3 regions of the Bacillus sp. 1A genome follow, and region 3 is predicted to be linked to each of the others. Evidence: riboswitches for the same ligand, from Rfam matches in the RefSeq annotation. Region 3 holds a riboswitch; each other region holds the start of a gene.
The links. Region 3 has a riboswitch for S-adenosylmethionine ahead of mtnK (S-methyl-5-thioribose kinase). Riboswitches for the same ligand answer to the same signal wherever they lie in the genome.
Positions count from the first base shown of each region.

Region 1: it holds a riboswitch for S-adenosylmethionine, as region 3 does, so the genes downstream of both, ACUN0F_RS20130 (ECF-type riboflavin transporter substrate-binding protein) here and mtnK (S-methyl-5-thioribose kinase) in region 3, are expected to answer to the same signal.
Region 2: it holds a riboswitch for S-adenosylmethionine, as region 3 does, so the genes downstream of both, metI (cystathionine gamma-synthase/O-acetylhomoserine thiolyase) here and mtnK (S-methyl-5-thioribose kinase) in region 3, are expected to answer to the same signal.

Region 1 covers NZ_JBQYLZ010000001.1:3,935,089-3,945,273, forward strand. Annotated here, with positions in the region: gene ACUN0F_RS20095 (zinc-binding dehydrogenase) at 1-818, opposite strand, end outside; gene ACUN0F_RS20100 (GrpB family protein) at 989-1,501, opposite strand; gene ACUN0F_RS20105 (protein kinase domain-containing protein) at 1,629-2,510, shown strand; gene ACUN0F_RS20110 (sensor histidine kinase) at 2,596-3,864, shown strand; gene ACUN0F_RS20115 (YjcZ family sporulation protein) at 3,957-4,064, opposite strand; gene ACUN0F_RS20120 (energy-coupling factor transporter transmembrane component T family protein) at 4,200-5,000, opposite strand; gene ACUN0F_RS20125 (ABC transporter ATP-binding protein) at 4,993-6,696, opposite strand; gene ACUN0F_RS20130 (ECF-type riboflavin transporter substrate-binding protein) at 6,707-7,255, opposite strand; SAM riboswitch class I at 7,394-7,509, opposite strand; gene ACUN0F_RS20135 (aspartate/glutamate racemase family protein) at 7,663-8,343, shown strand; gene ACUN0F_RS20140 (macrolide family glycosyltransferase) at 8,393-9,571, opposite strand; gene ACUN0F_RS20145 (peptidoglycan D,D-transpeptidase FtsI family protein) at 9,909-10,185, opposite strand, start outside.
Region 2 covers NZ_JBQYLZ010000001.1:2,314,218-2,324,402, forward strand. Annotated here, with positions in the region: gene ACUN0F_RS11680 (class I SAM-dependent methyltransferase) at 1-804, shown strand, start outside; gene ACUN0F_RS11685 (ArsR/SmtB family transcription factor) at 957-1,247, opposite strand; gene ACUN0F_RS11690 (cysteine hydrolase family protein) at 1,681-2,193, opposite strand; gene metC (cystathionine beta-lyase) at 2,356-3,519, opposite strand; gene metI (cystathionine gamma-synthase/O-acetylhomoserine thiolyase) at 3,516-4,628, opposite strand; SAM riboswitch class I at 4,723-4,832, opposite strand; SAM riboswitch class I at 5,036-5,145, shown strand; gene ACUN0F_RS11705 (bifunctional homocysteine S-methyltransferase/methylenetetrahydrofolate reductase) at 5,217-7,049, shown strand; gene metH (methionine synthase) at 7,049-10,185, shown strand, end outside.
Region 3 covers NZ_JBQYLZ010000001.1:2,509,768-2,519,952, forward strand. Annotated here, with positions in the region: gene ACUN0F_RS12825 (pyridoxal phosphate-dependent aminotransferase) at 1-628, opposite strand, end outside; gene ACUN0F_RS12830 (carbon-nitrogen family hydrolase) at 643-1,506, shown strand; SAM riboswitch class I at 1,578-1,720, shown strand; gene mtnK (S-methyl-5-thioribose kinase) at 1,811-2,992, shown strand; gene mtnA (S-methyl-5-thioribose-1-phosphate isomerase) at 2,989-4,050, shown strand; gene ACUN0F_RS12845 (YvrJ family protein) at 4,269-4,406, shown strand; gene ACUN0F_RS12850 (3-hydroxybutyrate dehydrogenase) at 4,502-5,278, opposite strand; gene ACUN0F_RS12855 (PadR family transcriptional regulator) at 5,474-5,806, shown strand; gene ACUN0F_RS12860 (DUF1129 domain-containing protein) at 5,806-6,573, shown strand; gene ACUN0F_RS12865 (DUF1129 domain-containing protein) at 6,587-7,351, shown strand; partial or broken gene ACUN0F_RS12870 (DNA-binding protein) at 7,359-7,495, shown strand; gene ACUN0F_RS12875 (hypothetical protein) at 7,511-8,128, opposite strand; gene ACUN0F_RS12880 (DUF3928 family protein) at 8,289-8,582, shown strand; gene ACUN0F_RS12885 (NUDIX hydrolase) at 8,693-9,142, shown strand; gene ACUN0F_RS12890 (acetyl-CoA C-acetyltransferase) at 9,282-10,185, shown strand, end outside.

The sequences.
Region 1 (10,185 bases), 1.4 Mb from region 3:
ATAATATCGATTTGGTTATAAAATAATGCACGTAATGGCAATTCAATTTTATCTCCTGAGCTTGCACCAAAATTAACAATTCTCCCATTTGGTTTTAATACATCAAAATATTGTAAGAATGTTGCTGGACCTATACTATCGATTATTAAATCTACTTTCTCTCCGCGTAAACTCTCTTCCCAATTTCCAGAACTATTAAAAGAAAAGTCTGCGCCATATGTTTCGGCAAACTGTCTTTTGTTCTCTACCCTTGATGTAACACTTACTTTTGCGCCAATTGCTTTCGCAAATAACATGGCAAATGTCGCTACACCGCCGCCTATTCCCGGAATTAAAACATGTTCTCCACACTTCAATTTACCCTTTGTAAAAAGCGCTCTATATGCTGTTAATGCCGATAAAGATAAAACTCCAGCCTCATCCCAAGTAAGATATGACGGTTTTGCCACTACATTTTCAGCTGGCACAATAACAAATTCAGCAAACGTTCCATCTTTCGGTCCACCTAACACCTCTGGTAAATCTGGTACTTCGGTAATATTTTCCCATCCAATGCTAGGATTGATAATAACCTCGCTATTTAATAAATTATTTGAAACACCTTCTCCGATCTCTGTAACAATTCCTGAACCATCTGACCCTATTACTAACGGCAGCTCCATTTCTTTTCTATTGTATATAATAAATAAATCCCTATGATTTAATCCTGCAGCTTTTAACTTTACTTTTACTTCACCGGCATTAAGATTTGTTTCAGGTAAAAATTTATATTCTAATCCTTCTACCCCTTTTTTATATTGATGTACAATAGCTTTCATTGTTTAATTCCCCCTTAATATTTTCAATGTACTAGAAATATCGAAATAAATAAAATAATCCGTCTCCAATAATTAGAAATAATGTATATCGTTATGACAAAAGAAAAAATCCCTCCCTATAAATAACGTAGGAAAGGTTTTTAAAATTTTTTAGATAAGAATCTGTAATTTTAGTTTTTTTGAGTTTTGGCCAATTCTAAAATTCTTTGAATAAACGGTGCTTTTTCCTTTGTATATGAAACACGATCAAAAGGATATGTAGTTGCAAGTTTCTCTTTTAATTCTCTATATTCTTTACGTGCCCATTCATGTTTTATTAGAAAGTCTCGAAATAAAAGATTGTTTTTCCATTCGTCACTATTATAAATATAAACATGCAAATGATGGGTACCAGCTCTCCATTTTCCCTTTCTAAAAAAACGTCGATTAGGTGTTTCTTTTGGAACATACTCATATCCAATTTTTAATAACGCTTCAATCCACTTTTCCGTAATTTTCAAATCAGTTACACCAATCATCATATCAATTAGAGGTTTCGCTCCTAATCCTTGTACAGATGTGCTCCCTATGTGTTCAATAGCAATACATTCTCCTCCCAATAATGAAATAAATTTCTCTTTTTCTATTACATACTCTTCATACCAATCTTTTTGATATGGTTTAATAACGATTTGTTGTTCCATATTGTTCACCCTCTTATAAGTGTTTATTATTATATTTATAAAATTTCATGTAATTAACATAGGATTTTTACAAAATATGTCGAATACTGAAATATACAACTTAATTATAATAAATGTGAGGTATATTATGAAAGATATTCCAGTTGAAATTCAATTAAATCAAGTAACATTCCAATTAAAAGAACATCATAATTTTGATTGGCTTATGAAATTAGGAACCGTATTTGCGGTTTTTGACCAGCAAGATTCAGGAAATCTATCTTTTGGTGTAGAAAAAGATGGTCATAAGAAATTTATTAAATATGCAGGGGCACATACAATTGCATATAACGGAAAGACCAGCGATGCAATTGATAGATTAAAAAATTCAGTTTCCTTATATGAAGAATTAAAGCATGAGTCACTTATACAATTAATTGAACATTTTCCCGTTCAATCTGGATATGTCTTAATTTTTGATTGGTTTGATGGCGAATGTCTTCATTCACATTGGAGTTTCCCGCCTCCTGAGAAATATAAAAATCCAAACTCTCCTTATTATAAATATAAGCATTTATCTGTTTTGGAGCGAATTCAATCCTTAAATTCTATGTTTTCTTTCCATACATATGTCGAAAAGGAAAACTATGTAGCAATAGATTTTTATGACGGTAGTATTTTATATAATTTCCATACAAATGAGACGAAGATTTGTGATATTGATTTATATTCTAAAAAACCATACGTGAATAAAATGGGAAGATTATGGGGTTCCTCTCGTTTTATGTCTCCTGAAGAATTTGAGCTAAACGCTATGATTGATGCAAGAACAAATGTATTTAATATGGGGGCGATGGCTTTCGAAATTTTAGGAGGTGGAATAGATCGTTCCTTTACAAAATGGGAAGCAAGTAGGAATTTATATGAAATAGCGTATCGTGCTGTAAATGAAAGCCGAGCTGAACGATATGAATCAGTTAAAGTATTTTATGAAGAGTGGATTAACGTGGCAAATGCTGAAAAGATATAACCTATATTATTAAAAACATAAAGTTTCTACTATAATCATGTATAATACATATAAAATGGAAATTCAAAATAACGAGGAAAATATTATGAACTTTGTTTATATTAATCAAAACGTATTAAATAATCTTCTTTACATTTTAAGTAGTATATTTATTTTTTATTTTATATATGATAGCGGACGCTATTTAAAGAAATATAAAAAATTACTTATTATCCTTTGTACGAGTATCCCTCTTATTTTATGTATGCGCTATCCAATCTATATGGATGAAAATTGTATTCATGATTTAAGACAAATACCAGTTATAATAGGCACACTTTATGGTGGCTTCCCTGTTGGTATCATTTTGTTTGCTATTTTATTAATTACAAGATTTTCATTTTATGGATTTAGTATGTTAACAATACTCGTTTATGGAACAATGTTTATCGTTACAGCATTCGCATCCGCAAAATTTAATAAGTATAATAGAAAAATTAAAGTAGCTTATGGAATGTTTTTAACATTTTTTCTAGCAATATTTACAACTGTAATTGTATTAACTTTATCAGATTTTGAAGTAAATAATTTGTACATCATTTATTTCATAATATTACCAACCATTTTGATGTTGTTTGGCATTTATTTTAATGAAGTTTTAAAAGATGCAGTATGTATGCGATCGAAGATGATTAAAATGGAAAAAATGGAGATTGTTAGCCAACTTGCTGCTAGTATATCGCACGAAGTAAGAAACCCCTTAACTGTCGTAAAAGGATTTACTCAACTTTTAAAAACACCTAATTTAACTCCAGAATCAAGAGATGAGTATATTGAACATATACTTGAAGAGTTACATCGTGCACAAGGAATTATTGATGATTATTTAACGTTTGCCAAACCTGCTTCAGAAAAATCAGATCATATTTCAGTAGAACAAGAGTTGAACCGAGTTATTAATATGATCTTACCATTATGCAATATGAATACAATACATATTACAAAAGATTTTTCCACAGCAACAATTGTAGGCAATAAACAGCACTTTCAACAATGTTTTTTAAACTTAATAAAAAATGGGATTGAAGCAATGCCTAATGGTGGTACTTTACATATCTCCTCATCTATTAGTAATAATAAAGTTATTATTCGAATTGAGGATAGCGGAATTGGTATGTCACAAGAGCAAGTAAATCGATTTGGTGAACCATATTTTAGTACAAAAACAAAAGGTACAGGTTTAGGTACAATGGTTGCTGTTAAGATCATTGAAACGATGCAAGGTAGTTTGAAAATCCGAAGCGTTATTAATAAAGGTACAACTTTGACAATTACATTGCCGAGATGTAATATGAACTCATCTGAAAACAAATAAAAAAGGAGCATAATTGCTCCTTTTTTATTTGTTTCGATACATAAGTATCTTCTATGTTTTTTAAGTTTACATTTGTGGAGACTAATTAGAAATTAGTACCCTCCGCCCCAGCAGCTGCATCCAACGATAATTAATAAAATAAATAACACAACTAATAACGCGAAACCTCCACCAAAACCACAAGAACCACCGTAACTCATATTTTCTCCTCCTTTTGGTTTGAAAACTAATAGGTAGTTGATCATTTTAACTGGTTCGTATTATACATTATGTAAATATCCCTTTTTTGAGCATGTCCACATAAAAATAAGTAAAAGCACTCATTTGAGAGTGCTTTAAAATGGATACCAAAAGTTTTGAAATACATGTAACTTTAAATACACTGCAACAATGAAAATAAAAATACCTACAAATAAAGCAATGAAATCCCCGCTTTTCGCTTTATTTGTATAAAACCACGTTCGTGTATTCTTCTTTCCAAATCCTCTTAAATCCATTGCATTTGAAACTGTATCGATTCTATCTAGTGAATGAATAATTAAAGGCCAAAAAATTAAGACACGGTTTTTCATACGAATCCATAAACTTGCTTCTCCTTTTTCAAAAGCTACTCCTCTCGTCTCTTGTGCATGTTTAATAACTTTATATTCGGACTGAATATCAGGTATGTAACGTAATGCAATATTTATTGCATATGTAATCTTATAATGAATTCGAAATTTACTTAAGCTACTCACAAATTTGCTTGGATCAGTCGTATATATAAAAATAAGTGTAAATGGTAATAACGTAAAATATTTTAATGAAAGTGTAGCTGCATAAAATAATGTTTCATATGTAATTGTTGCATATCCAATATGTAAAAACGAAGTATATGATTCGGTTAATTCAGATCCATGAGTTGGTGTAATAAATAAAATCATGACAGAATTTAATAAACTAAATGTAAATATAACAGTAAAAACAAGGCAAATTTTACGAAATGGGATTTTAGCAACTAGAAGTCCGATACATCCAATCATAAATACAAATAGCAATATACGAAAATCAAAAAACAAAAAAGTAAGTGTCATACAAAAAATAAATAACAACAATTTCACTGCTTCATCCATGCGATGAAAATATGTACTATACACCTTCCTCCCTCCTAATATCCTCAAAATAATGTTCCATAAACCTTTCAGGATATGAAATTCCACTAAATTTAACTAGTTTGAATAAAGAACTTTCCCTTAGGTTCGCCCTTTGTAACGTTTCTGTATCCCCTAATACAACGCACGCGGAATTATTCGCAATAATTTCCCCTTCATCTAGAACAATCGCTCTGTCTGCATATTCTAAAGCGAGATTCATATCATGTGTGATAAAAATAAAAGATATTCCCTTTACAGCTAGTTTTCTAATAAACGACATAAACTGTTTATAATGATAATAATCTTGTCCCGCTGTCGGTTCATCTAATATGATAAGTTTCGGATTTGCTATTAGTACAGATGCAATCGTTACTCTCTTCTTTTGTCCATAACTTAATGCCTGAATTGGCCAATTTCGAAATGGATACAAACCACAAAGTTTTAATGTTTCTTCCGCTCTAAGCTTAATTTCTTCCTTTGAAACCTTTTTTAATTTTAATGAAAATGAAACCTCTTCTATAACAGTAGGTTGTGTAATCATCTGATTTGGATTTTGCATCACATAACATATAACCTCACCACGTTTACGAATAGACCAAGAATTGATATTTACTTCATCAAATACAATCCTATCATTTTTTGTTTTGTTTATGCCTATAAGACTATGAGCTAATGTTGATTTACCGGCTCCATTATGGCCCAAAAGTGCTACAATTTCACCTTCATATATAGAGAAATTTACATTGTCCAATACTTTTTGTTTATTAGGATAGGAGAATGACAAATTCTCTACTTTCAATAATTCTTTTTTTGTAGGAGTACCTTTAAAAGAAACTTGCTTCTCCATCCACTCATCTATTACGCTACGAACACTTTCTCTTTGAAGATTTTCAAGCGGGTAATATATTACGTCATTATTACCATCAAACGGCAATTTCTTTAATACTTCTACGTACATAGGCTCTCTTAAGCCGATAGATGGTAATATATTTGACGCTAAAATCTCTTCTGGTGTCCCTATCGCAACAATTTCCCCTTCATTCATTAAAATGATTTTATCTAAATCCAGGTTTAACATTTCTTCTATTCGATGTTCAATAATTACAATTGTTTTATTATATTGTTTATGTATGCCTTTAATAAGTTCTATCGTATGTAAACTACTTGCTGAATCTAAATTTGCTAACGGTTCATCGAACAATAATATATCAGCATTTGTTGTTAACAAACCTGCTAAAGAAACAGTTTGTTTTTGCCCTCCTGATAATTCATGTGGACTTTGTTTATGAAAAGCATGCATCTTTACCTTTTTTAATGAGTCCGAAACAATCTTTTTCATATCATCTTGATTTACACATTCATTTTCTAAATAAAAAGCTACGTCCTCTTCTACTGTAAGACCAATAAATTGAGCATCTTGATCTTGCAAAATTGTTCCTACCTGTTTACTCAGTTCAAAAACACTCTCTTTCCTCGGGTCTTTTCCGGCAATTAAAATATTACCAGTACTAATCCCTTCATAAGAAAAGGGGATTAGCCCATTTATACAATGAGCTAACGTTGACTTCCCTGAACCACTCCGTCCAGCAATTAGTACTTTTTCTCCAGGGTATATATGAAATGTAATGTCTTTTACAGTAGGCTGCGCAGCATGTTCATATTGAAAGCTGAATTGTTCAAAAGAAATGATTGGTTGCATGTTAACATCCCTACTTTTCAATTTTTAAATGTGTATGTTTCTTATTAGATTTAGCTAGACCTATTGTAATTGGCAATCCAAGAACTAAAAATACAATAACATCAGCAATTGTTGCTCCTAATACTTGTATAACAATTTTGTCAAATGGTTCTCCCATCACAATAACATCGAATGCCCCAGCAAATATAATAGCAATGACAATACCAATTAACCCAGTAATGGCTAAATAAGAAATATCCCGCTTATTATACGTCCCGTTTTTCACACTAAAGCTAACTCTTTTTTGAATGAGGCCCATTGCAAAGCCGATAATGCCTGAACTAATAACCCAACCCCACCAAATACCCCAACCAGCGATTGTATCTGTTACGGTATGACCGATAAGTCCTATTAAAAGTCCTGCCACTGGACCAAATAACGCTCCAAAAACGGTTAAAATAGCTAATGCAGGTTTAATAAATGTATTGGGTGCAATAGAAAATCCCCAAAGTCCTAATATCCCGTATAATGCTGCTCCAATTCCGATTGCTACTACTAACTTTGTTGATAATTTGTTCATTACAATCCCCCTCCCGTATTAGTCAACTTTTATTACTCTATATTTATTTTGAAAATGAATTATGCATCGACACTCCCTTTCTATACAACAAAAAATGACCCCTTACATAAGAGGTCATTTTCTTCACGTTCAAGAATCCTCTTATCTTCCAAAAAACACATCGTGTCCTCTGCGGAATTAGCACCTTCCTATAAATTTATATAGGGGTTGCTGAGGTTTCATAGGGCCGTTCCCTCCACCTCTCTGGATAAGTATTAATTTGTAATTCGTATTATGGCACTAATAAGTATAAATTTCAACACTTTTCTAATTATTTTTATTTTTCGTTTAACGGTACATTTAAATCATTGTATTCTTATCGGAATTGTGAAATAATGAATTCAAAATAGTTACGGGAGGAATGTACGATGAAAGTAATCGGTTTAATTGGTGGACTAAGTTGGGAATCTACATCGTTATACTATAAACATATTAATACACTTACACTCTCTCAATATGATCAAAATGCGAAGCTTGTTTTATATAGCATGGACTTTGGTGAAGTAACTACTTTATTACAAAATCATCAATATGAAGAAGTGAAAAACGAATTAGTCACAGTTGCAAAAAAGGTTGAAAAATCCGGAGCTGATTGTTTATTAATGTGTTCCAATACGGTCCATTTATTTGCTGAAGAAGTAGAAAATGCAATATCTATTCCACTTCTTCACATTGGTGATGTAAGTGCTAAAGAAATGGTAGAACAGAATATAAAGCGTATCGGACTATTGGGTACGAAACAAACGATGGAACAAGACTTCTATAAATCACGTCTAGCAAATTTTAATATTGAGACAATCATCCCAACTGAAGAGGAAAGAAATTTTATTCATCATGTTATTTTAAATGAATTAAGTAAAGGAATTATTTCAAAAACATCAAAAGAAAAACTTTTACAAATCACAAACTCATTAATTCAAAATGGCGCAGAAGGTATATTGCTAGGCTGCACTGAAATACCATTACTCATTTCCCAAAACGACCTTACTGTACCTGTTTTTGATACCGCTTTTTTACATGCAAATACTGCTGTGCAGTTTGCAGTATAATAATATAAAAGCATAAAGGTAGTGCCTCTATGCTTTTATATTGTCTAAACTATTTATTTAAAAGAGATGTAATCACTGCAATTGCTTCTTTTGAACCACCACATTCTAAAAAACTATCATTCAGTTTTCGTATACCATGCTTATACTTTTTATTTGAAAGAACATCTGTTACCGCTTCTTTTAACGTTTGCACATTAACATTCTCTTTCAATAACCGATGTGCTGCTTCAAGTTCAGTTAATCTTTGCGCTATCATTGGTTGGTCTTTATCATGTGGAATAATGACAAATGGAACATTAAAATAAATAGCATCGTGTACGCTGTTCATGCCGCCATGTGTAATAAAAACATCTGCTTCACTTAATATTTCTGATTGGGGTACGTATGAAGCAATTATAAAATTGTCTGGCGCTTTCTTAATTTTAGAACGATCATTTCTATCACCAATTGCCATTACAACTATTCCATCAAAATCCGAGAAAGTATCAATGCACGTATTAAAGAATGGTTCAAGCCCTTCAAGCAGTGTCCCCATTGAAATATATATAACTTCTTTACCTTTAAGCAATTCAAGTGGAAACTCTACATTTGTTTTACGATTTGAAATACTAGGACCAATAAAAATGTTATTTCTTCCAAATAAATCGCTATTAGGTTGAAAATAGCGACTTGTGTACACAAGAGTAATATCTCCCTTGTTATGCATAAATTGAAGATTATTTTTAGGCGTTACTCCAAATTCATGTTCCATTTGATATAGTAACTGTTCAGAAATTTTATCAGGTTGGAATGGTATTTCTGCATTTGGATGAAAAGGTAATGTTTCCAAAAAATTTGGAGGAATTAAAAATATAGGAGAAGAAACTATGCCTGGAATATGTAAATACTCCTTTACTAACTCTCCAGCGCCAAATATATCATAAATTACGAAATCAAAATGTATGTTTTCACATAATTGTTTCGTAATTTCTAATATATATAAAGAAGTTTGAACATGTACACGAAAGAAAGAATTCAGCCCATCTGGAGTTTCAGAATCAATAGAAATCTCCTTTAATAAATCTGGATGTGTATATACAGTAGCTCCCAAATCTTCAATTCTGCCTTTAAATTGTTCTGTCGTAATATAATGTACGTGATCACCTCGTTCAGTATAGGCTTTGACTAAACTTAATGTAGGATTTACATGTCCCTCTGCTGGAAAATTAACCACTAAAATATTTAGCACTTATTTCTCACTCCTTACATTTCAATTCGCTTATTAAGCATACTGTAATTATTACCGTCAACCTTCACCTAATAGTCCTAATATGCTTGCTACTTTAGGTTGATAAATAATTGTTAGTGATTAAATTAAAAAAGGCATCTACATAAGTAGATGCCAAACCGTGATAAGGAGTGTTCTGTGAGGTTAGAATAAGCATTTCAGCTTGTCCTATGCTATCAATATATGATTTATTTTATAAAATGTGAATAATTGATAGAATGATTTTACCTCTCTATCACCCATTTTGAACCTATTTCTAAATAAGTCGATTCTAGTTTCTGTACTATTTCATATGTTTTTAACCTTCTTGAGAGCTATCTATTTTTATAGTTTCTCCAGTCAATCTCTTATTTTTCAATTCAAAATAAGCATCTAAAACTTCTTTTCCAATATCAGAGTTAATACCAGATTTATCATTAATAACCCACGGCACAACTACAGAGAATGCTACTTCAGGATTATCATACGGCGCATATCCTGCTAACGTTAAATTATAACATTCTCTTCGCTCACCTTTTTCATTTCTTCCAATATCACTTTCTCCACCGTATACTGTCTGTGCTGTCCCTGTTTTA
Region 2 (10,185 bases), 200 kb from region 3:
CCAAAAACCTTTATTGATTTAAACTATTCAATGATTGAAATGAGCCCTTTTCATAGAAACTTTCAGCAGAAAAATCTTTGTTCGTTTTCTAATGTGTCGTATTATACGTCGCATAGTGAAATGGGAGAATCATTCGAAGGCGTTCTTTTTTCGAATGAGTTATTTGATGCATTTCCTGTTGAAGTAATTGAGAAGAGAAATGGAATATTGTATGAAGTACGCGTTACGTACACAGAGGAAGGGAAACTCGCAGAAGTATGTAGACCGCTACAGAAAAATATTGGTCGATACTTATTGAAATATAATATTCATCTTGCTGAAGGTCAGCGTTTTGAAGTGCCACTTGCGATGGAAGAATATATAGTAGAAATTGCGAAATGGTTTCAACGAGGTGTATGTATTACCGTTGATTATGGATACACAAAAGAAGAATGGATGCATCCTGCACATCAAGAAGGAAGTTTACGAGGATATTACGAGCATAAGTTAATCCGTAATCCTTTAGAGCATCCAGGTGAAATGGATCTTACTACTCATATTCATTGGGACGAACTGAAAGAGATGTTTAGTCTGCAAGGCATGAATATAGTATGGCATAAGAAGCAATCTGAGTTTTTGTTAGCAGCAGGAATATTAGATCAGCTTACGGGTCACCAAGATCGAAATCCTTTTTCTGAAACTCAAAAACAAAATCGTGCAGTTCGTTCTATGATTTTGAGCGGAGGATTAGGGAGTGCATTTGATGTTGTGATACATACGAAACATATGCAACAGTTACACTTGGATCAGTATTTGAAAATATAAAAAAACAAGACACAGCATATTTCTGTGTCTTGTTTTTTTAATACGACTTTTTAATTATGTAGCATCATATATTTCCTCTCATGATATATATTTATATTAAAGATATGAGATAAAAAATATAAAATACGCCCTTTTTCTCTGTTTATGAGCTCTTAACCTAATAATACGCGAACGAGTTGAATAATTGTCTCGTTTTCTACTTTGTAATAAATTTCCAATCCTTTTCTTTCACTTGAAACGATTTTAGCACTTTTTAATTTTGCTAAATGCTGTGAAATTGTAGATTGTGGCATGTTTAAGCCAGTGTACATTGTAGAAACGTTGCTTGGACCACGTTCAATTAATCCTTTTACAATACATAAGCGAACAGGATGAGCAAGTACTTTCAATAATTCTGCATTGCTTTCATATAGTTCTATTTCTTTTTGAAAGGTTTCTAACATGTTCTTTTCCACCTCCGTGTGAGCTGTTATACCATACTATACATACCAAAAAATTAAAGAAAAGAAAACAGTTGTTGCAGAAAAAAAGTCCTAAAGTAAAGAAATTGTAAGAAAAGAGACCCTGATGTAAATAAAGTAGATAAATTTGCATGGTTTTGTAAAATGACATTTTTGGGTGAAAATTTCGATGCGTTTTAAAAATTGAAAGATATAGATATATTTGTAACACAATTTTATCATGATTTTCTTATTCTTTCAAATGAATATACAAAATTTTTAAAATAATAAGAAAAAGGAATTATAATGTTATATATAGAATATAAAACAGGTTAAAAGAAAGGAAGCTGAATATAGTCAGCTTCTTTATGGTGATAACAAAATATTTGGGTATAGCTGATAAATTTTAGAATTACCAAGACATTAGTTATATATTCTAGAGTTCATCTTTTATCAGCTTTAAAAATCTGCGGTTCCATATGTTCTCATAAAAATCAATTGTCTCTTTTGCGGACATAAATGGATTATTTAACGTAGAGGTTGCTTTCTGTACCATGAAGTTTTCGTATTCTAGTCCATGGGAAAATTTAATCGTAGCATCCATACAGTACTCTGTTTGGGCACCACAAAATTCAATACGGTGTACAGATAATTGTTCTAAAATCTCTTTCAAGTTTGTTTTATAAAATGAATTGGCATGTGTTTTTCTTACAAAAAAATCTTGTTCCTGAACATCTAGATCAGCATGAATAGCCCAAAGTTCTTTTTCGGGTACTAAATCATCGTCACAATGTTGAATAAAAATGATTGGTTTATTTGATTTTCTGTATGAAGAAATTCTTTTATTTACTTTTGTAAGTAAATTTTGTAAATCGAATAAATGCTCTTCGCTATAACATACTCCATTTTGTAAATCGATAACGATTAAAACATCTGCACAAGTATCCATTATTTTTGCCCCCTTATTTACTTCTTAATATATCAATTAATTCATTATTTAGAAATAGATGGTGCTCTTTTGTTTTTTTATGGACTATACGAAAAGTAAAAAATATACTTAACGGTATAAAAAAGAAGATATGAAAACTTAATTTCATATCTTCTGTTCGTTCTATGCATTTACAGGTTCTTCTACATAAGAAAGGGCATTTTCAAAATCGGATATTAAATCGTCAACATTTTCAAGGCCGACAGATAACCGAAGTAATGAATTAGAAATTCCTCTTTCATCACGAGCTTCTTGCGACAGTGCTGCATGTGACATTTTAGCTGGGTAGGAAAGAATCGATTCGACAGCTCCTAAACTAACTGCAAAGACAGGTAATTTTACTTTTGATAAAAATTGGCGGAGTGCGTCTTCTGATTGTAAAGTGAAAGATAGGACAGCTCCGGCTGATGTAGCTTGAGATTGTTGAATATCAAATCCAAGATGTGTTTGTAAGCCAGGATAATAGACATTTTTAACTTTAGCGTGCTCTTGTAAATAATGTGCAATTTTATTGGCGTTTGCAGCTGAATGCTCAAGACGTACATGCAATGTTTTTAGACCGCGAAGTACGAGAGAACAATCTTGAGGACCTAAAATAGCGCCGAATGCATTTTGTAAAAATCCAAGTTTTTGAGCGAGTTCGGCATCTTTTACAACCGCTAATCCGGCAGTAACATCACTATGACCGGCAATGAATTTTGTGGCACTATGAAGAACGACATCGGCGCCAAGATCAAGTGGTTTCTGGAATAGTGGTGTCAAAAATGTATTATCAACAAAAGTAAGGGCGTCAATAGATTTTGCAAGTTTAGAAACAGCACGAATATCTGTCACTTTTAAAAGTGGATTAGAGGGTGTTTCCACATAAAAGAGTTTTGTGTTTGGCTTAATGTTTTGCTTTATTTCTTCTACATTTGTCATATCAACAAATGTATGTGACACACCGTAACGGGAGAGCACTTCAGTTATAATTCGGTAAGTTCCTCCGTATACGTCTTCTGAAATGAGTACGTGATCGCCTTGTGAAAGAAGGAGGAATGCAGTAGAAATCGCTGCAATTCCTGATGCGAAGGCAAATCCCTTTGTTCCTCCTTCTAATAAAGCAATGATATCTTCAAGAGCTTCACGAGTTGGATTACCAGAGCGACTATAGTCATATTTTCCGAACGTATCTACATCAAACTGGTGGAATGTTGATGTATTATAGATGGGAACGTTAACAGCTCCTGTTTGCGAGTCATGTTTATATTGGTTGTGCAGTAAGAGTGTATCTATAGAATAACTCATATTCTTACACCTTCTTTTACAAGTTTAATGGCTTGCTTTAAGTCTTGGATTAAATCGTTACTATTTTCAATGCCAACGGAAAATCGCAGAAGACGATTACATACACCGTTTGCTGTTCTGATTTCTTCAGGAATATCAGCGTGTGTTTGCGTTGCTGGATACGTCATTAAACTTTCAACACCACCAAGACTTTCAGCAAATGTAATTAAGGATAAAGATTGTAAGAATGGATTAATCCATGTTTCATCTTTCAGACGAAATGAGATCATGCCGCCTCTTCCAGGATAAAATACATCTGTCACCCCGTCTTCATCATTTAAATAAGCAACAACTGCTTTTGCATTTTCTTCATGTTGTCTCATGCGAAGCGCTAACGTTTTCATACCACGAATTAATAGCCATGAGTCAAATGGACTTAAGACCGCACCAGAGGCATTATGATAATGAGCGATTTCCTCACAAAGTTCCTTTCCTTTTGCAACGACAAGTCCGCTTAGGACATCGTTATGTCCCCCTAAATATTTCGTTGCGCTATGAAGTACAATGTCGGCACCTTCTGTTAATGGCTGCTGTATATAAGGCGTATAGAATGTGTTGTCTACAATAAGAAGTAGTCCGTGTCTTTTCGCTACAGTTGCGACAGCGGCAATATCAGTAACTTGCATTAACGGATTAGTTGGAGTTTCTATGAAAATAGCTTTCGTTTCAGTTGTGATAGCTTGCTCAATTTGTTTAATAGATTGTGTATTTACGTATCTACATCGAACATTCCACTTTTTTTCGTGCTCAGAAAATAATCGATAAGTGCCCCCGTATAAATCTTCAGATACAATAAGTTCGTCTCCGGAACGGAATAGGGAAAGGACGAGGAGAACAGCTGCCATCCCTGAACTACAGGCATAACCTTGTTCACCGTACTCTAAATCTGCGATTGCCTGCTCTAAAAGACCGCGAGTTGGATTGCCAGTTCGTGAATAGTCAAAGCCAGTAGAGTTACCAATTCCTTCGTGACGATAAGCAGTTGAAAAATAAACAGGTGGGTTAACAGTTCCTGTTGTAGTCTCGCTCCGGTTTCCGATTTGTGCTAGTTTTGTTTCAATAGTTGACATGTGAAAATTCCTCCTTTTTAAATTAACAATTAAGTGAATGTAAAATAAAAAAAGCCTTCTAAAGAAGAAGGCTTTCGGTTTGAATAGAGTCTTCTTCTCATCTGTCAAATCTTTCACAATTTGCTGGAATTAGCACCTTATTAACAAATGTTAATGGTTGCTGAGGCGTCAAAGGGCCAGTCCCTCTACCTCTCTAGATAAGAATGTTCGTATGAAATTTTATTATGTTTTTAACTTTACAACAAAAGATAATTGAATTGCAACTTTATTTTAAATAATTTTTATTTTTCCGCAAGTGTCATTGACTTTTGCATTTGTGCATGCTAAATTTATTAAAAAATTAACAAACATTGTTAAAAGGGGAACGTATTTCCTTTTAGCTACATAAATAAAATAATAAAGACAAACTCTTATTGAGAGCGGTGGAGGGAAAGGCCCTGTGAAACCCGGCAACCTTTAAACGAAATGTTTGAAACGGTGCTAATACCTGCAAAACGAATGTTTTGCATAATAAGAGGAGGAATGATTATGTCCCCCTCTTCAAAGTGAAGAGGGTTTTTTTTATATTGATAGAAATGAGGGAGATTTGTGAAATTACTAGATTTATTATCAAAAGGAATTGTAATAGGTGATGGCGCGGTTGGGACATTATTACATTCACATGGCTTGCAAAGTAGTTTTGAAGAATTGAATATATCTGATCCAGATTTAATTATATCGATTCATAAGCAATATGTAGCTGCTGGGGCTGATGTGATTCAAACAAATACGTACGGAGCGAATGAAGCGAAATTACGTATGTATGGCTTAGAGAATCAAGTTGTTCAAATTAATAAAGCGGCAGTGAAGATTGCGAAAGCATCTGTTACAGATAGAAATGCAATTTTAGGGACAATTGGTGGTATGAAACATATCGGAGCTGTTACAACAACTGATATGGAGCGAGAATTTATGCTACTTGAGCAGGCAAGTGCATTACTAGAAGAACAGGTTGATGGACTGCTATTAGAGACTTTCTATGATGAGTTTGAATTACTTCATGCTGTTCAGGTGTTACGAAAACAAACGAATATTCCAATTGTAGCTCAATTAGCGTTACATGAGGCAGGTACGACTCAAAATGGAAATGATGTAAATGAAATATTAAAGCAGCTTTTAGATTACGGTGCAAATGTCGTTGGATTGAACTGTCAACTAGGGCCACTTCATATGACGGAAGCTTTTAAAATGATATCGATTCCTCAAAATGGCTACTTGTCAGCATATCCAAATGCAGGTCTCCCGAATTATGTGGAGGGACGCTACGTATATGAGGGAAGTCCGGCTTATTTCGAAGCGATGACACCGAAATTTATTGAGCAAGGTATCCGGTTATTGGGTGGTTGTTGTGGCACGACTCCAGAACATATTGAAAGTATGAAACGTGCAATTGCAAATGTTACACCTGTAATAGAAAAGGATACGATTCAAAGACCGAAAGTAGTTCATACACACGAGAAGCGTTCAAAAGCTCATGTCACATTAGCAGAGAAAGCAAAAAAACAAACGACAGTAGTAGTGGAATTAGATCCACCGAAAACGTTAAATACGCAGCGATTTTTTGAAGGAGCAAGAGCATTGAAAAGAGCTGGTGCAGATGCTATTACTCTAGCAGATAATTCATTAGCATCGCCTCGCATCTCGAATATGGCAATGGGGGCATTATTAACGAAGCACGATATTCCGGTATTGACGCACTTAACGTGTAGAGACCATAACGTCATCGGACTACAATCTCATTTACTAGGCCTATCAGCGTTAGGTATGGAAGAAGTGTTAGCTTTAACTGGTGATCCAGCACGCGTTGGTGATTTTCCAGGTGCCACTTCTGTATATGATTTGTCCTCTATTGAGCTCATTAAAATGATTAAAGAAATGAACGACGGGCGCTCGATTTTAGGGAAATCAATTGGTCCAGCAACAAGGTTTTCAGTGGGAGGTGCGTTTAATCCGCATGTAAGACATTTAAAAGCAGCGGTTAAGCGAATGGAACGGAAAATAGATGCTGGAGCGGAATATTTCTTAACGCAGCCAATTTATGATATCGCGTTAATTGAAGAAGTGTATGAAGCGACAAAGCATTTGGAACAACCTATTTTTATTGGGATTATGCCATTAATAAGTAAAAGGAATGCAGATTTCCTTCATTTTGAGGTACCGGGTATTACACTACCTGAAGAAATAAGGGAGAGAATGGATGGACATGAAACGAAAGAGGCAGCAATTGAGGAAGGGATTCGCATTTCACAAGAATTGATCGATGCGGCGATGAAATATTTTAACGGCATTTATCTTATTACACCATTTCTAAAATATGAAATTACAGAACATCTTGTTAAATATGTGAGAGAAAAGCAAGAAGTGAAAGAAGGTATTAACTGATGAAATGTATAGAAGAAAAATTACAAAATAACATCTTAATATTAGATGGTGCAATGGGAACAATGATCCAGCAAGAGGACTTAACTGCGGAAGATTTCGGAGGAGAAGAGTACGAAGGCTGTAATGAATATTTAGTAGAAACAAGGCCTGATGTCATTTTAAAGATTCATAAAGCTTATATTGAAGCTGGAGCGGATATTATTGAAACAAATACATTTGGGGCGACGAATATTGTATTAAGTGATTATGAGTTGTCTCATTTAGATGAGGAATTAAATGAGAAGGCAGCACGTTTAGCGAAGCAAGCGGTCAAAGAAAGCGGGAAGGAAGTATATGTTGCGGGAGCAATGGGGCCGACAACGAAAGCGATTAGTGTTACAGGTGGTGTGACGTTTGAAGAATTAATTGAAGCCTATACACGGCAGGCTAGAGGCTTATTGAATGGCGACGTAGATGTATTACTCGTTGAGACGAGTCAAGATATGCGTAACGTGAAGGCTGCTTATATTGGAATTCAAGCAGCTTTTGATGAGCTAAATAAAATTGTACCTATTATGATTTCAGGAACGATTGAACCGATGGGAACGACTCTGGCCGGGCAAACAATTGAGGCTTTTTACTTATCAGTAGAACATATGAAGCCACTATCTGTTGGATTAAACTGTGCGACTGGTCCGGAGTTTATGAGAGACCATATTCGTTCACTATCTGATTTGTCGGAGTGTTACATTTCTTGTTATCCAAATGCAGGTCTTCCTGATGAAGATGGACATTATCATGAATCTCCATCTTCTCTCGCTGAAAAAGTGAAGCGATTTGCTGAAGAAGGATGGGTTAATATTATCGGGGGTTGTTGTGGCACAACACCAGAACATATAAAAGCAATGAAATCTGCGTTAGCTTCTCTTAAGCCGCGTGAACACCACGAAAGAGATGGACACGGGGTTAGTGGATTAGAGGCACTTCAATATGATGACTCTATGAGACCATTATTTGTTGGTGAAAGAACAAACGTTATTGGGTCACGTAAATTTAAACGATTAGTAGCAGAAGGGAAATTTGAAGAGGCTGCTGAAGTCGCAAGAGCGCAAGTGAAGAAAAATGCTCATATTATTGATATTTGTATGGCAGATCCTGATCGCGATGAAATAGAAGATATGGAAAACTTCTTGGCAGAAGTTACGAAAGTGTTAAAAGTACCAATTATGATTGATTCAACAGATGAAAATGTGATGGAGCGAGCTCTTACTTATATTCAAGGAAAAGCTGTTATTAATTCAATTAATTTAGAAGATGGAGAAGAACGATTTAAAAAAGTGACGCCGCTTCTTCGGAAATATGGTGCTGCTATTGTTGTAGGAACAATTGATGAAGATGGTATGGCGGTTAGTGCAGAACGAAAACTCGAAATCGCGAAAAGAAGTTATGAGTTATTGACGACGAAATATGGTATACGCCCGTCAGATATTATTTTTGATGCACTTGTATTTCCTGTAGGTACAGGTGATGAAGAATATATTGGTTCAGCGGCAGCGACGATAGAAGGAATTCGCCTTATTAAAGAAGCCTTACCAGAGTGTTTAACGATTTTAGGTGTAAGTAACATATCTTTTGGTTTACCACCAGCTGGCCGAGAAGTATTAAATTCCGTCTTTTTATATCATGCAACGAAAGCAGGACTAGATTACGCAATTGTGAATACGGAAAAATTAGAACGGTATGCGTCAATTCCAGAGGAAGAAAAACGTCTTGCTGATGCACTACTTTTTGAAACGACGCAAGAGACGTTAGAAGAATTTACAAATTTTTATCGCGCGGCAAAAAAGAAAGATGTCGTTACCCAAGAAACATTAACTCTTGATGAAAGGCTGGCAAATTACATTGTAGAAGGTACGAAACAAGGACTACAAGAAGATTTAAGCCTTGCACTTACAGAAGGAAGAAAACCTTTGGATATTATTAATGGCCCACTTATGACAGGAATGGATGAGGTGGGACGATTATTTAATAATAATGAGCTTATCGTTGCCGAAGTATTGCAAAGTGCTGAAAGTATGAAAGCTGCCGTAAGCTATTTAGAGCCACATATGGAATCTAGCGAGAGTGCGAAAAAAGGGAAAGTATTATTAGCAACTGTTAAAGGTGACGTACATGATATTGGGAAAAACCTCGTTGAAATTATTTTATCGAATAACGGATATGAGATTATTAATTTAGGAATCAATGTTCGCTCAGATCGAATTGTACAAGAAGTACAAGAAAAGAAGCCTGACATTATTGGCCTTTCTGGTTTATTAGTAAAATCAGCGCAACAAATGGTAACGACTGCTGAAGATTTAAAAGCGGCAAATATTGATATTCCAATCGTTGTAGGCGGGGCAGCGTTAACGAGAAAGTTTACAGATAACCGTATATCCCCATCATATACAGGGCTCGTATGCTATGCGAGTGATGCGATGACTGGTCTTGATATCATTAATAAGCTTCAAAAAGAAGAAGAGCGCGAGAAGATGAAACAAGATAAAAAAGAGCGTCATCTTCATATCGTAAAAAAAGAGGAGAAGAAAGTAGAAATTCCAGCAGTAATTGAACCGTTACCGAAGGCTGAGGTTATGATACCTGATTCAACAAAGCGAATTGTATTACGGGATATCCCAGTTGTACATCTCGCTCCATTTTTAAATAGACAAATGCTACTTGGACATCACCTTGGATTAAAAGGAAATGTGAAGAAGCTTTTGCGAGAGGGAGATAAGAGAGCACACGAATTAAATGATTTAATAGACGAATTATTGCAGGAAGGAAAATCTTGGTTAAAACCGAAAGCGGTGTATCAATTTTTCCCAGCGCAAAGTGACGGACAAAACATTGTAATATATGATCCAGAAGATCATACACGTGTTATAGAGCGTTTCACATTCCCAAGGCAAGGAAAAGCACCATATCGTACTTTAGGTGATTATTTACGACCAGTTGGAGATGAGATGGACTATGTTGCTTTCCTATCTGTTACGGTTGGGGAAGGCGTTCGGGACATTGCTGAAGAGTGGAAGGCGAAGGGTGATTATTTACGCAGTCATGCCATTCAATCGTTAGCGCTTGAACTAGCAGAAGGTCTTGCTGAAAAAACACATAT
Region 3 (10,185 bases):
AAGCAAAATCATGAACGACTAATATATTATGTTTATTAGCAAAATGAATGGTTTCATCAAAGAAATCTTTTGATGCAGTAGCACCAGTAGGATTATTTGGATAGTTTAAAAACATTAACTTTGCACGCTTAGCGGTAGTGGCATCAATTTTTGTATAATCTGGTAAAAAATTATTTTCTGCAATAAGCGGCATTGTTACAAATTGTGCTTTTGCTAAAGCAACTCCTGATAAATAATCTGGATAGCCTGGATCTGGAACGAGAATAGTATCACCAGGGTTTGTAAAACAAACTGGTAATTCTACTAATCCAGCTTTTCCACCAAACAAAATAGCAACTTCTGTTTTTGGATTTACTACTACATCATATTCGCGTTGATAGAATGTTGCCACGGCTTCTTTTAAACTTTCGTGTCCGCGAAATGGCGGATATTTATGATGAATGGTCTTTTCAGCAGCATCTTGTAAAGCTTTTACGATATGCTGCGGTGTTGGTTGATCTGGATTACCTTGACCTAGATTAATAACATCGTGACCAGCTGCAACGACTTTGTTAACTTTTGCAACAAGTGAAGCAAAAAATTGTGTAGGCAATGATGTTACTATCTCAGAAGGTTGAAATAATTTCATACTTTCCACCTCTTTTGAAAGTTGTTACAATTCTAGTGACAAATGATATAATCTTTCCAGTATTTTGTAAAGAAAAAATTAAGAATGGGGCTGACAAAATGAAAGTCGCATGTATTCAAATGGATATTGTCTTTGGAGATGTAGAAAAAAATATTGAGAATGCTAAAAATAAAATAAGCGAAGCGATGAAGGAAAGACCAGATGTGATTGTCTTACCAGAACTATGGACAACGGGATATGATTTAACGAGGCTTACTGAAATTGCAGATAGGGATGGATTGCAAACGAAAGAAAAGCTGAAAGAATGGTCGAAGCAATATGGTGTACATATTGTCGGTGGTTCTATAGCGAAGCAAACAGAGCAAGGTGTTACAAATACAATGTATGTGGTAAACAAGGAAGGAGAACTAGTCAATGAATATAGTAAAGTGCACTTATTTCAGCTTATGGATGAACATAAATATTTAATCGCTGGAAATAGTACAGGTGAATTTAGGCTAGATGATGTAGAGTGCGCCGGCACAATTTGTTATGACATTCGTTTTCCAGAGTGGATGCGCGTTCATACTGCTAAAGGTGCAAAAGTTTTATTTGTTGTAGCAGAATGGCCATTGGTTCGTTTAGTGCATTGGCGTTTGTTACTGCAAGCAAGAGCAGTTGAAAATCAGTGTTATGTTGTTGCATGTAATAGGGCAGGAAAGGATCCGAATAATGAGTTTGCCGGTCATTCTTTAATTGTCGATCCTTGGGGCGAAGTTGTTGTAGAAGCGAATGAAGAAGAATCAATTTTATTGGGAGAGCTTCATTTTGAGAAAATTAAAGAAGTACGCAAAGGAATTCCAGTTTTTGCAGATCGTCGTCCAGAATTATACAAATAAAATGTTGACAAGTGATTTTTATTCTTGGTATAGTCTTCAACATAAAGTTAAAAATTCAAAAAATTATACAACTCTTATCAAGAGCAGGTGGAGGGATTTGGCCCGATGAAGCCCAGCAACCGACCGTAATACCATTGTGAAATGGGGCGTTTATTTACGCCAAAAGGCACGGTGCTAATTCCAGCAGAAAGTAAACCTTTCTGGCAGATAAGAGGGGAGAAGATAAACTTCAAACCTCTTTCTTTGTGGAAAGAGGTTTTTCTACGTCAGAAAAACCTCTGAATTAAAAAAGGGGGAGAAGACGATGGGATATTATTCATTAACTGAAACGACAGCTATACAATATGCGAAAGAACATGGTTATTTTGAAAAGAAAGCAAATGTAGTTTGTCATGAAATTGGAGATGGAAATTTAAATTACGTGTTCAAATTAGATGATGGAGAGAAGTCTATTATAATCAAACAAGCACTGCCATATGCGAAAGTAGTTGGTGAGAGCTGGCCACTGTCTATAAAAAGAGCGACGATTGAAAGTAAAGCATTACAAATTTTTGCGAAGTATGTGCCGGAATATGTGCCGGTAGTGTACAGTCATGATGAAGAGTTAGCAGTAACGGTCATAGAAGATCTATCGAGGCTAACAATTGCAAGAAAAGGATTAATAGATGGAGAGGAGTACCCGCTTTTATCCCAACATATTGGTCGCTTTCTAGCACATGTGTTGTTTTATACTTCAGATTTCGGTTTACAATCAGAAGAGAAAAGGGTACTAGAAGGTGCATTTGTAAACCCAGATCTTAGTAAAATCACGGAAGATTTAGTGTTTACAGATCCGTTTAGTCATTATGATACGAATGATTATGAACCAGAGTTACAACTAGCGGTGGATGAACTATGGAGTGACAAAAATTTAAAATTAAAAGTAGCACAGTATAAATATAAATTTTTAACGAGAAAAGAAGCGCTTATTCATGGTGATTTACATACTGGTAGTATTTTTTCATCCCCTGCTGAAACGAAAGTAATTGATCCAGAATTTGCAACATATGGTCCATGTGGATTTGATCTTGGCCAATTTATTGCAAATTTATTATTAAATGCACTATCCCGTGAAGAGGAAAAAAGAAGTGTGCTATTTTTCCATATTGAGAAAACATGGAGTTATTTTGTAGAAGCTTTTACGAAGTTATGGATTGGAGAAGGTGTAGAAGCATATACGAAAGAGAAACAATGGTTGCCAATTATTTTGCAAAATATTTTTACAGATGCCGTTGGATTTGCCGGATGTGAGCTTATCCGTAGAACAATTGGCTTAGCGCATGTAGCTGATTTAGATGGAATAGCAAATAAAGAAACGAGGATTCAAGCTAAGAAACAAGCGTTATCCTTAGGTAAAGAACTAATAAAATATGAAGCTAAGAGTGCTGATATTCAACTGTTCCGAACATTATTTCAACAGACAGTTTCTGGAGGGATAAAAGCATGAGTACAATTGTTACGGTTCCGAGATCTGTCAGTTGGAAAGGTGATGCCATTGCAGTATTAAATCAAACAAAGTTGCCGCATAGTACAGAATACAAAACATTAACGACGATTGAAGAGGTATGGAAAAGTATTGTCATGCTAGAAGTACGAGGAGCACCTGCAATTGGAATTGTAGCTGCATTTGGCTTGGCACTTGCATCAAAAAAATATAATACTGTACATATGGAAGAATTTCAAAAGAAGTTTAATAGAGATTGTAATTATTTAGGAACGTCACGCCCGACAGCAGTCAATTTATTTTGGGCAATCGATCGTATGAGAGAATCCATTCGAGAAATTACTACAATAAAAGAAGCACAAAAAATATTAGAAGAAGAAGCGCTTCTCATTCAGCAAGAAGATGAAGCGGTATGCCGGAGTATTGGAGAACATGCATTAACATGCTTTAAAAACGGTGATAACATTTTAACAATTTGTAACGCTGGAAGTATTGCAACTGCTAGATATGGTACTGCATTAGCACCGTTTTATATTGGGAAAGAAAAAGGTGTACGTTTACATGCGTATGCGTGTGAAACGAGACCGGTTTTACAAGGCGGGCGTTTAACGACCTGGGAATTAAAACAGGCAAATATTGATGTAACACTTATTACAGATAATACGGCAGCGCATGCTATTCAAACGAAAGAAATAAACGCGATTATTGTAGGAGCGGACCGAATTGTCGCAAATGGAGATGCAGCAAATAAAATCGGAACAATGAATTTAGCTATATTAGCAAAGTATTTCGATATTCCATTTTACGTTGCAGCTCCGTTATCTACGTTTGATATTACGAAACAAACAGGTACAGAAATTGTTATTGAAGAAAGAGATGAAACCGAAGTTACGAAAATTTTTGGAAAACAAGTGGCGCCAATTGGAACTGATGTTTATAATCCTGCATTTGACGTAACACCGAATGAATTAATTACAGGTATTATTACTGAAAAAGGCATCATACACGGAGATTATAAACGGGAAATTGCATCGTTATTTGAAAGACAAGCTAATACATAATAGCTTGTTTTTTTATCCCGCATTAACGGGCAGTAAGACCCCCACCTCAAAATTCAGCGGAAGCAAAGAAGTTAGGTGGGGGTCAACTGCCCGTAAAAGCCCGATTGGTTCAACTAATAATCAGTGGGGGATGAAGAAAACCCCCACTGATTAAAGTTTCACTTTATGCCTAAATGTTTTCTTTTCTCTTATTTATATAATGGAAGGAGGCGGAAAAGATGGAAGAGTGGATCAGGATGATAGGTAATGTAGGGTTTCCGATTGTTGTAACATTATATTTACTCCATCGTATTGAAAGTAAATTAGATGGGGTAATTGTTGCAATCGAGAAACTTCCTAAACAATTACTAAAGTAGGAAGGTCCTCGCGATAGAAAGTAAAATAAAGTTTGCTCTTCGTGAGCAAACTTTATTTTTTACCCCCGCATTAATGGGCAGTAAAAGCCTTCACTTTATTGAGCAGTATAACCACCATCGATAACAACGGCTTGTCCAGTTATACCTCTTGCTTTTTCACTCGCTAAAAACATAGCATAATCAGAGATTTCTTGTACTTGCAATAAGCGTTTTTGTGGTACAAGTGGATAAATAACATCTTCTAAAACATTTTCAAGTGGTACATTTCGTGTAGTAGCTAAATCTTGTAGTTGATTACGTACAAGAGGGGTATCGACATAACCAGGACAAAGTGCATTAACGGTAATTCCGTGAGTAGCGCCTTCTAAAGCGGCAACTTTTGTTAATCCAATTACGCCATGTTTGGCGCTATTATAGGCAGATTTCCCAGCAAATCCAACGAGGCCATTAATGGAAGCGACATTAATAATTCGGCCATATTTTTGTTTTTTCATGATTGGGAAGGCATGCTTAATTGCGATAAAAGGAGCGATTTGCATAATTTTAATAAGTAGTTCGAACTTTTCGGTTGGAAAATCTTCAATTGGTGAAACGTGCTGCATTCCTGCGTTGTTAATTAATATATGTAATGAACCGAAATGATTAACTGTTTGAGAAATTGCAGCTGTAATTTCTTCTTCAGATGTAACATCACATTTTAAACCGATAGCTTGATAGCCTTCTTTTTGTAATTGTTCAGCAGCTTCTTTTGCACGTTCTTCAAGACGATCGGTAATCACAACTTTTGCACCTTCTTTTGCAAAAGCGTTTCCCATTTCATAACCAATACCGCTTGCAGCACCTGTTAAAAAGATAACTCGATTTGTAACCATGGTGAAAAACATCCCTTCGTAATAAAGTTCTCATATTGCTCTATTTAGAGAGGGGATAATAAAAATCCTGCAAAGATTTGGATAAATATTGTTAGCTATCTTGTTTTGCAAAATAGTCTCTGCTATACTATTTTGTAAAGCAAGATACTTACGCTTATCTATCTTGTAAAACAAGATAGTGGGAGGATTTAAATTATGTCGACAAGTCAAATGCTGAAAGGGATTTTAGAAGGATGCTTACTTGCTATTATTTCTGAAGGTGAAATATACGGTTATGAAATGAGTGAAAAGCTAGCGAAGTATGGCTTTACAATGGCGAGTGAGGGAAGTATTTATCCGTTATTAATACGAATGCAAAAGGAAGGATTAATAACAAGTGTAATGAAGGAATCTCCATCTGGCCCAAAGCGAAAATATTATACATTAACAGAAAAAGGTGAGGAAGCACTTCATGAATTTATGGATCGCTGGGAAGCGATGCAAAGTAGTGTAGAGCGTCTACTTGAGGGGAAGGGGAGAAAAAAATAATGATATCAAGTGAAGCACGAAAGTTTTTATTAGATATGAGATTATTTTTAGTGGCAAAGGGTGTGAAAGAAAGCGATATTGAAAATTTTATAGAAGATGCAGAACTTCATTTAATCGAGGGTGAGAGTGATGGGAAAAGTGTAGAAGATATTTTCGGAAGCTCACCGAAAGAATATGCAAATGAACTTGTAAAAGTAATGGAAAAGGATAGACAGGAAACGTGGAAGCAAATTGGTTTTACAGTAATGAATATCGTATCGTTTTGGATTATTGCTTCTATCCTAATAGTGAATAACGGATTATTACAGATGTCACTTATTCAGTGCATTGGCTATAGCTTTACATTGATTGTAGCTGTAATGGGTCCTAATTTTCTACTTCGCAAAATGACCTTCGTAACAAGTTTTACAAAAACGTGGTTTTCTATGTGGGCTTTAGTTATGATCGTACCAATGTTTCTAATAGGGGCTGTAACGATATTAGATGTGATATATCCTACCAAAATGTTTATATTCACTCAAACGCAAAGCTATATATTAGCTGGAGTTATTTTTATGATCACAGTAGCGATAAATATATATTTTGAAGGATGGTTTAAAAACTTATATTTAATTATTCCACTTTCGATTATGTTACTGTTTAAAACATTTACATCAGAAGATCTCGTGCCAATGTTATTTCAAATTATATGTTTATACGGAAGTTTGTTTATTTTAATTTTCCTTGAAATTATGATGAAGACGAATAGAAGAGTAACGGTTAAATAAGGGAGGGTTTATCATGCAGATTTCTAAAGAAGGAGAAAAGTTTTTAATCGATACGAAAGTGTATTTAATAACAAAAGGAATGAAAGAAGAAGATGTGGACGCTTTTATAGAGGATGCAGAACTTCATTTAATAGAAGGTGAGAAAGAGGGAAAGACGGTAAGCGATATATTCGGTGATTCACCAAAAGAATATGCGGAAGAATTAGCGAAAGAAATGGAGAAGGATAAAGGCGGGAGTATAAAGAGTATTCTTGCCATGATAATTGGTATTGGCGGGTATTGGATATTAACTCATATTTTATTTAATAATCCGAATCAGCAATTTACACTAACGAATATACAGTTAATTGGCTATCCTATCGTCTTAATCATTACGATTATTGGAACCATTGTTGCGTTTAGAATGTCTTCTTTTAAAAATAAATTTGTAGAGTTCGGGATTATTTACATAATAGTAATGGTTCCTATTTTATTATTAGTATTATTGATGTTTGTTGATAAATGGTACGGTACACCTATTTTGCAATTGTCGACAATGCAAACATATATATTAGCAGCAAGTATCTTTTTATTACTTTTTGTTGGAGAAGTGTATGTCCTTGGTTGGATGGGTGTTTTGGTGCTAATTGTTCCTTTAGCGATTATGTTTATATTTAAAGAATTAGAAGAAAAAAATGTATTTTGGGGAATTGCAAAGATATTACTTATGTATGGAAGTATATATGGGTTAATGAGATGGTCTTTAAAAATTGAAGAGAGAAAAAGTGTAAACGAGTAGTTCAAAAAAGTGGCTGCTCTGGATATACAAAAAATTTTTTCCAAAGAAATACTATATTTTGATTTTTAGAGGGATTTGGTTTAGGTGTATAGTGTATCCTTTGCAGCCGGTATATCGTTTGTTAATTGGAATAAATTGTTTTAAACAGTAACATGACAGTTACTGTTTTTTTCTTTGTAATAAAGAGCTTTGTAAAGAGAGCTCTTTTTGTTCGTTTGTTAATAAGGAATGAATATGGACGTTTTCAGGACGAGGTACGATAGGGTACATAAGATTTGTTGGAGAAGGATGGTGCTCCGAGCCAGTTAGGGAATGAGGATCTGCGTGAGTAAGTTTTCCATGAACACGTCTTGTAAATAAAATATGACCGACTTCGTGAGCGAGCGTATATATATTTTTCATGGGAGCAGCCGAATTTGTTAAAACGATATAACCAGTAAGTTGCTGTTGTTTGGCTAAAGAGTAAGCGCAGGCAATTACGGCTGTTTCTTTGAAATAATCACTGCCAATATAACAAATGTAAAGGTCGCATTCAGGAGCTTCATTTACACATGTTTGGAAAAAGGATGCTAATTTTTCCTGACTTTGAATAGAATTTTTATAACTAATTTCACGGTCAGAAAAACGAAAAAGTTCATTTAAAATGATTACGTCTTTAATTTGAAATGTAATGGGGTACCAAATTGATTCTGCAACTGCTAAATCTTTTGCGATACGGTCATCAGAAATATCGGCGCCTGGAGTAATGCAAATACATATATTGACGTATGGATCCATAAGGAACACCTCAACTGAAAAAATTCTTTCTATAATATATGTTGGGAAAAGACCCTATGTATGGATAAAAGCCTTGTTTATTACAAGTCGAAAAAATTTCATAGTTCTATAACATGGTGTGGTCATCTTTTTGATATAGTAAAGAAAAGGGGGAGAATATATGTATACATTAAAAATCGTTTCAGACAGAGAAGCACTTTATCAATTTGCGAGTTATGTAAGAGTTGTACAAGGGGTTGAAGATGTATATGTAGAGGTGGGAGAACCTTTATATGAACACCCATTAATGAAGTTTTATGTACATATTAAGCTGGAGGAAACATATGAGCAACATAAAGCGTTACAAGAAATAGCAAGATTAGTAGAATTAGGGCGTTTTACATACGTTCATTATCGTAATGATGAAATTGAAGAAGCTTTTGAAGCTGTAAAATATGAAAGTTTTAAGAAATAAAATTGGAAAAAAGGAAGTGAAAGCTTCCTTTTTTTTCTTTGAAATTACATCAACAAAAGAAGAAAAATTTTGTTATGATAAGGAAGGGTGAGGAAAGGAGAGTTTACATATTGGGGTATATTGAAGAGTTACGCAAAGTCGTTGGGACAAGACCACTTATTCTTGTTGGGTCAGCAATAATTATACTAAATGATAATCAAGAAGTATTGCTTCAATATCGGTCAGATACATATGATTGGGGTGTACCTGGCGGCGCGATGGAACTAGGAGAAACGACGGAAGAAACTGCTCGCCGAGAATTATTCGAGGAGACGGGATTAACTGCAAAAATCATGCAATTTCTAGGTGTCTTATCAGGAAAGGAAGTGTATTTCCGTTATCCTAATGGGGATGAAATTTTTAATGTTATTCATCTGTATCAGGGGCATCATGTGAGTGGAGAATTAAGGCTTGATCATGAGGGATTGAAGCTTCAATATTTTCCGGTAGATAAGTTACCAAAATTGAATGAAACGACAGAGAAAATTTTACAAAAATTTTTATATGCATTAACAGAATAGAAGGTTAATTCCTTCTATTTTTATTATATTAAATATTTTGATTTTTTAGTATGTTTATAGTATGATAGATGTAGACATACATCTTATGGAATTTCACCTAAAAACTGACTAGGGTACATAAGAGAGGGGCAAGTGCAAAATGCATAATGTTGTTATTACAGCTGCAGTTCGTTCGCCAATTGGAACTTTTGGAGGAGCGCTAAAAAATGTAACGCCAGTAGAATTAGCGGTTCCTGTACTTCAGGAAGCTGTAAAACGAGGCGGGGTAGAACCACACGAAGTTGATGAAGTAATTTTAGGTCATTGTATTCAAAGAACTGATGAAGCAAATACTGCAAGAACAGCTGCATTAGCGGCAGGATTTCCTGACACAGTTACGGGTTATACAATCCAACGTCAATGTTCTTCAGGTATGCAAGCAATTATGTCAGCTGCAATGCAAATTCAATTAGGTGTAAGTGATGTTGTAATTGCAGGTGGAGTAGAAGCAATGAGCTCAAGCCCTTATGCATTAAAACAGCACCGCTGGGGACAACGTCTACAGCACGGAGAAATTCGTGATACGGTGTGGGAAGTACTAGAAGATCCGATTCACCATATTATGATGGGTGAAACGGCTGAAAATTTAGTTGACCAATATGAAATTACAAGAGAGGAACAAGATGAAGTTGCGCTTCGTAGTCATACATTGGCACTGCAAGCAATCGAGTCTGGATATTTTGACGAGCAAATTGTTCCTATTACGATAAAAGAACGTAGAAAAGAAATAGTATTTTCGAAGGATGAACATCCACGTGCAGATATTACAGCGGAAAAATTAGCAGGATTAAAACCAGCTTTCCGTAAAGATGGATCTGTAACGGCAGGGAATGCATCTGGCCTTAATGATGGAAGTGCGGTTCTAGTATTAATGAGCGAAGAAAAAGCGAAAGAAAAAGGCTTACAACCGTTAGCTAGAATTGTTGGATATTCAGTAGCTGGAGTAGATCCGAAAATTATGGGTATTGGACCAGCACCAGCAATTCGTAAAGGGTTAGAAAAAG